One region of the Mycobacterium sp. Aquia_216 genome, then DNA from elsewhere that is predicted to be linked to it. Evidence: riboswitches for the same ligand, from Rfam matches in the RefSeq annotation. Region 1 holds a riboswitch; the other holds the start of a gene.
What was found. A riboswitch is a leader RNA that binds a small molecule or an ion and turns the genes downstream of it on or off. The one in region 1 is predicted to bind cobalamin.

Region 1 (3,404 bases):
GACGACGACCTCGACGCCGGGGCCCGAATTCACCGGCGCGCCGCCCGGATGGCCGTGCTCAATGTGCCGGTGCTGCGGGACCTGGAACCCGACCTGGTGGTGTCCGACGTCATCACGGCCGGCGGTGGCATGGCCGCCGAGCTGCTGGGGATCCCGTGGATAGAACTCAACCCGCATCCGCTCTATCTGCCGTCGAAAGGGTTGCCGCCGATAGGCAGTGGTCTGGCGCCGGGTACCGGCATCCGCGGGCGGCTGCGCGATACGACGATGCGGGCGCTGACGGCGCGATCCGTGCGTGCCGGCCTACGACAGCGCGAGATATCCCGGGTTGAGATCGGTCTGCCGGCGCGCGATCCCGGCCCGCTGCGGCGGCTGATCGCCACACTGCCCGCACTGGAAGTGCCCCGCCCGGACTGGCCGGCCGAGGCCGTCGTGGTGGGGCCGCTGCACTTCGAGCCGACCGATCACATCCTCGAGGTTCCAGACGGCGCGGGGCCGGTGGTGGTCGTCGCGCCGTCGACCGCCCTGATCGGGACCGAAGGTCTGGCCGAGGTTGCCCTGGGGTGCCTGACGCCGGGGGAGACATTGCCGGCGGGGTCGCGCCTGCTGATATCGCGGTTGGGTGGACCGGATCTTCCGGTGCCGCCGTGGGCGGCCGTCGGCCTGGGACGTCAGGACGAGCTGTTGGCGCACGCCGACCTGGCGATCTGCGGCGGGGGCCACGGAATGGTGGCCAAGACGCTGCTGGCCGGGGTGCCGCTGGTGGTGGTTCCCGGCGGCGGCGACCAGTGGGAGATCGCCAACCGGGTGATGCGCCAGGGCAGCGCGCGACTGATTCGTCCGTTGACCCCCGATGCGTTGGTCCGGGCGGTGGGTGAGGTGTTGTCGACACCTCGCTACCGCGAGGCCGCGCGCACGGCCGCGGCCGGCCTCCACCGCGTCGCCGACCCGGTGCGGGTATGCCATCAAGCGCTGGCGCTCGCCGGGTGACCGGGCTCGGTATCTTGGCTGGCGTGCGGCTGACGGAGTTCAACGAGCGGGTGGTGCTGCGGTTCGGCGCCGCGTACGGCGCATCGGTACTGGTAGACCACGTGCTGCCCGGTTTCGGCGGGCGGACCGCCGCCCAGGCGATCGAGGACGGCGTCGAGCCCCGCGACGTCTGGCGGGCATTGTGCGTCGACTTCGACGTGCCCCGCGACCAGTGGTGAACCCGCTTACCCGCTTACCCGCAACGCCGCCGCACACTCATCTCCGAGTGGACCGCGGTGCCTCGCGGAACACGCAGTCGCCGCACACGGCTCGCCCGGGCAGCCGATAGAACAGGCAGCAGCTGTCGCGCCGGAAGCCCAGATGTGAGCCGGTGATCACGCCGGAGCCCGACAGCACGCCGGTGTCCAGCAGCGAGTCGGTGATCTCGACGATCCGCGCGCGTAAGTCGGGCCGGACCGCCAGCAGTGCGCGCGATGCGCCGACGAGTGCGGACGCGATGTTGCCCGCCAGCAGCGCGGGCGCCAGCTTGACCTGCAGGCCGGCCGCGAACGGCTGCATGTGGTGTTGCACCACAACGCGATACAACAACCCCGCCGAGATGTCCTCGACCGCCTGTCCAAGGGGCTCAGGCAGGCGCAGCTGCGCTCCGTCGTCGGCACGTTCGAGATCGTTGAGGACCGGAACGATGCCGTGGGCCAATGCGCAGGCCAGCACGGGTGACCACAGCCGGGTGGCATGGCCGAGGTGAACCAGCGAGGCGCCGATCCGTAAGTCCGTCGAGCGGTAGCGCCGCACGGTGGCGCCGATCAAATCGGTAAAGCCGTCGGCGTAGTCCTGGCGAACCGGGTGCCATCCGGTCCCGGTCCCGCCCACGGTCAGCGCGAAAAACCCTTTGTAGGTTGATATTTCGGCAAGCTCGCCGGAGATGTCCATGCGTGCGCGTCCACCCTCTCCGGGGAGATCCGCCCCAGCGTCCAGTGAGGGAGCGCCGACGATGAGTATCTGGCTCTCGGGTCAGGATGTGCCCGATCACAGTGGCGGGACCGCACCGGATTCGCACCGGTTTCCTCAGCGTTTCGTGCAGGCCCGTCGACGCCCTTTCGGTAGCCGATATTGCCACACGGAACTCCCGCGGCGTGTCGAACTTGAATCGAACAGGTGTTCGTCTACTGTGGGGATCGTTCGACGATGACTTGTCGGTGGGTCTCTCTAGTGTCACGGCCAACCGACCGATACCGGTCAGAGAACAACGACTACAGGAGAGACGCCATGGCGCAAGCCCCCGACCGCGAAAAAGCCCTCGAACTGGCAATGGCCCAGATCGAGAAGAGCTACGGCAAAGGCTCGGTGATGCGTCTCGGCGACGAGACACGTCAGCCGATCTCGATCATTCCGACCGGATCCATCGCACTGGACGTGGCCCTGGGCATCGGCGGCCTGCCCCGCGGCCGGGTCGTGGAGATCTACGGCCCGGAGTCCTCGGGTAAGACCACCGTCGCCCTGCACGCGGTGGCCAATGCCCAGGCGGCCGGCGGCGTCGCGGCGTTCATCGACGCCGAGCACGCCCTGGACCCGGACTACGCCAAGAAGCTGGGCGTCGACACCGATTCCCTGCTGGTCAGCCAGCCCGACACCGGTGAGCAGGCCCTGGAGATCGCCGACATGCTGATCCGCTCCGGCGCCCTGGACATTCTGGTCATCGACTCGGTCGCCGCACTGGTGCCGCGCGCGGAACTCGAGGGCGAGATGGGCGACAGCCATGTCGGTCTGCAGGCCCGGCTGATGAGCCAGGCGCTGCGGAAAATGACTGGCGCGCTGAACAATTCGGGAACAACCGCGATCTTCATCAACCAGCTCCGCGAGAAGATCGGGGTGATGTTCGGCAGTCCCGAAACCACCACGGGCGGAAAGGCGTTGAAGTTCTACGCGTCGGTGCGCATGGATGTGCGCCGGATCGAGACGCTCAAGGACGGCACCGACGCGGTCGGCAACCGCACCCGGGTCAAGGTCGTCAAGAACAAGGTGGCGCCGCCGTTCAAGCAGGCCGAGTTCGACATCCTCTACGGCCGCGGCATCAGCCGGGAGGGCTCGCTGATCGACATGGGCGTGGACCAGGGCTTCATCCGCAAGTCCGGTTCCTGGTTCACCTACGAGGGCGAACAACTCGGCCAGGGTAAGGAGAACGTCCGCAACTTCTTGATGGAGAACGCCGACATCGGCAACGAGATCGAGAAGAAGATCAAGGAAAAGCTCGGCATTGGGGCGGTGGTGACCGATGACGTCCTGCCCACCCCCGTCGATTTCTGAGCCTGCCCGCGAAGAGCAGGCGCGGGCGCTGTGCCTGCGCCTGCTCACCGCGAGGTCGCGCACCCGGGCCGAGTTGTCCGGCCAGCTCGCGAAACGTGGATACCCCG
Region 2 (3,404 bases), 2.6 Mb from region 1:
GATCAGCATCGAAACTCCGTCGGCCGCCATGCTGGCGCGCTGTGTAATCGGAATTCAGTGGATACCGGAGAACATTCTGCGCGCGATAGGCATACGCGCGTCCCTGCTGCACGCTCGCGACACGGTTCTGCGTGGCGCCGCCGTCCGCGGCAAGTAACACCGCCTAGCTCGATCTCGACCGATCCGGCCCCGGTATTGAACCAAATAACTGTTACCCATACAGTTGAGCAATTAGAACCGCGTTGGCATTATCCGAGAAGGGGATTTCCATGTCTATTGTCGATCGGCTGCGCTACGACGGTAAGCGCGCGCTCGTTGTCGGCGGCGCGACCGGCATGGGCGCGGCCGCGGCCAAGTCGGCCGCGGAGCTCGGAGCCGAAGTCATCGTGCTGGACTACGCGCCGGTGGACTACGACGTCGCCCAGTCCGTCCAGGTCGATCTGCGCGACCCCGCCTCCATCGACTCCGCCCTCGAGCAGATCGACGGGCCCATCCACGCCGTCTTCTCGGCCGCCGGAGTCGCCGACGGAACCACCGACCTGTTGAAGATCAACTTCATCGGCCACCGCCACCTCATCGACCGGCTGCTGGAACGCAACCAGCTCCCCAACGGCTCGGCCATCTGCTTCATCTCCTCGGTCGCCGGCATGGGCTGGGAGAACGACCTGGAACTGATCAACGAGCTCCTGGCCACGCCGGACTACGCGGCGGCCGTGGCCTGGTCCGAGGCCCACGAGGCCGAGGGCATCATCCACTACGGCACCAGCAAGAAGATCATCAACCAGTACGTGGCCATGCAGGGCTATCCGCTGGCGAAGAAGGGTATCCGCATCAACGCGATCTGCCCCGGCCCGACGGACACCCCGCTGGCCCAGGCCAACGCGGACCTGTGGCTGTCCTTCGCCCAGGACTATCGAGACGAAACCGGCTCCAAGGTGCACACGCCCGAGCAGATGGGTGACACCATGGCGTTCCTCAACAGCGAGGCCGCGTGCGGCATCAGCGGGATCACCCTGCTGGTGGACTCCGGCCACACCATGGCCTCGATGACCGGCTCCTACGCCCCCGGCAAGATGATCATCGACATCATCATGGGCAAGGTCAAGCTCTAGGCGCGCTACCGTCGCAGGCATGGCACGCATCGTCCTCATCGGTGGTCACGGCAAGATCGCGTTGCAACTGGCCCGCATCCTGACCGATCGGGGCGACGAGGTGAGTTCGGTGTTCCGCAACCCCGACCACTCCGACGACGTCGCTGCCACCGGCGCCAAACCGGTGCTGGCCGACATCGAGCAGCTCGACACGACGGCGCTGGCCGGACTGCTGACCGGGCACGACGCAGTCGTCTTCTCCGCAGGTGCGGGCGGCGGTAATCCGGAGCGGACCTATGCCGTCGACCGCGACGCCGCGATCCGGGTGATCGACGCCGCCGCGCGGGCGGGCATCAAGCGGTTCGTGATGGTGTCCTACTTCGGTGCGGGTCCGGATCATGGCGTACCGCAAGATAATCCGTTCTTCGCCTACGCGGAGGCCAAGGCCGCCGCGGATGCCCACCTGCGCGACAGCGAACTGGACTGGACGGTGCTGGGTCCCGGCAGGCTCACACCGGAACCGGCGACCGGCCGCATTGCCGTCGGCCAGGGCAAGGGCGAGATCTCACGCGCCGACGTCGCGCTCGTCGCGGCCGCGGTGCTGGCCGACGACTCGACGATCCGGCGGACCATCGAATTCAACAATGGGGACATCCCGATCGCGCAAGCGCTGGCAGGCTGACTAAACTGCATCTCGCAGCTGGTCTGCTTGCGCCGCAACCGCGGCGTACGCATCGAGCGAAGCGGAACGTTAGTAAAGCTTCGTAAGAGGGAACCCGGTGAGAATCCGGGACTGTCCCGCAACGGTATGCAGGAACGACCGCCGTCAGAGTTTTTGGCAAGCACTGGTCACTGGGTCCGCCCGAAGACTGGGAAGCGACGGCCATTAGGAGCACCACCCGGTGCGCGCCTGCGAGTCCGGAGACCTGCCAGCCGTGCCGGGCGCGCCGCGTCCGGCGGCTCATCGCCTCGTGGAATGGGCGTTACGCTGCAGCCGTTGCGGTTATGTACCTAGGGGTGCTTACCGCGTCCGGATCGGCTGCACGTCCGCCGGCGGTGACCACCACGCCGATTGAAGGACGAAGAATACCGTGACCCCCCAAGCATTCACCGCGACGGTTGTCGGCTCTCCGCGCATTGGCCCGAAACGTGAACTCAAGCGCGCGACCGAGGGCTACTGGGCAGGACGTACCAGCCGAGCAGATCTCGAGAACATCGCCGCCACCTTGCGCCGCGACACCTGGAAGGGCCTGCTCGACGCCGGCCTGGACTCGGTGCCGGTGAACACCTTCTCCTACTACGACCAGGTCCTGGACACCGCGGTCATGCTGGGCGCGCTGCCGGCCCGGGCGGCACAGGTTCCCGACGACCTGGACCGCTACTTCGCCGCGGCTCGCGGCAACAAAGACGTCGCGCCACTGGAAATGACCAAGTGGTTCGACACCAATTACCACTACATCGTCCCCGAGATCGAGCCCGCGACGAAGTTCGCGCTGAACCCGGACAAGGTGCTCTCCGAGCTGAAAGAGGCTCTTGAACAAGGGATTCCCGCGCGTCCGGTCGTCGTCGGGCCGGTCACCTTCCTGTTGCTGAGCAAAGCCGTCAACGGTGGCGGCGCCCCGATCGAGCGGCTGCAGGAACTGGTGCCGATTTACTCCGAGCTGCTGTCGCTGCTGGCCGACAACGGCGCGCAGTGGGTGCAGATCGACGAGCCGGCCCTGGTGACCGACATCTCGCCCGACGCGCCGGCCCTGGCCGAGGCGGTCTACAACGCGCTGGGCAAAGTGAGCAACCGCCCCGCGATCTACGTCGCCACCTACTTCGGCAACCCCGGCGCTTCGTTGGGGGCGCTGGCCCGCACACCCGTCGAGGCAATCGGCGTCGACCTGGTTTACGGTGCCGACACCGCGATCGCCGCGGTGCCCGAGTTGGCGAACAAGACCCTGGTGGCCGGTGTCGTCGACGGACGCAACATCTGGCGCACCGACCTGGAGGCGGCGCTGGGCAAGCTGGCGACGCTGCTGGGGTCGGCGGCCACGGTCGCGGTCTCGACGTCGTGCTCCACGCTGCATGTGCCGTACTCGCTGGAGCCGGAGACCGGCCTGGATGATGCGCTACGGAGCTGGCTGGCGTTCGGGCAGGAGAAGGTCGCCGAGGTGGTGACGCTCGCCCGGGCGTTGCATGAGGGACGCGATACGGTCGCCGAGGCGATCGCGGCCTCCAACGCCGCCGTGGCAGCGCGCAAGAAGGACCCGCGCCTGCACAACGACCAGCTCCGGTCCCGTATCGACTCGATCGTCGCGGCGGGGACGC

Region 2: another riboswitch for cobalamin. It lies ahead of metE (5-methyltetrahydropteroyltriglutamate--homocysteine S-methyltransferase); the one in region 1 lies ahead of OK015_RS11555 ((2Fe-2S)-binding protein).

The regions. Positions count from the first base shown of each region.
Region 1 covers NZ_CP113529.1:2,475,014-2,478,417, forward strand. The annotation lists gene OK015_RS11545 (glycosyltransferase) at 1-990, shown strand, start outside; gene OK015_RS11550 (DUF3046 domain-containing protein) at 1,014-1,208, shown strand; gene OK015_RS11555 ((2Fe-2S)-binding protein) at 1,246-1,923, opposite strand; cobalamin riboswitch at 1,967-2,096, opposite strand; gene recA (recombinase RecA) at 2,260-3,297, shown strand; gene recX (recombination regulator RecX) at 3,266-3,404, shown strand, end outside.
Region 2 covers NZ_CP113529.1:5,058,082-5,061,485, forward strand. The annotation lists gene OK015_RS23550 (TetR/AcrR family transcriptional regulator) at 1-157, shown strand, start outside; gene OK015_RS23555 (SDR family oxidoreductase) at 270-1,112, shown strand; gene OK015_RS23560 (SDR family oxidoreductase) at 1,132-1,773, shown strand; cobalamin riboswitch at 1,823-2,039, shown strand; gene metE (5-methyltetrahydropteroyltriglutamate--homocysteine S-methyltransferase) at 2,183-3,404, shown strand, end outside.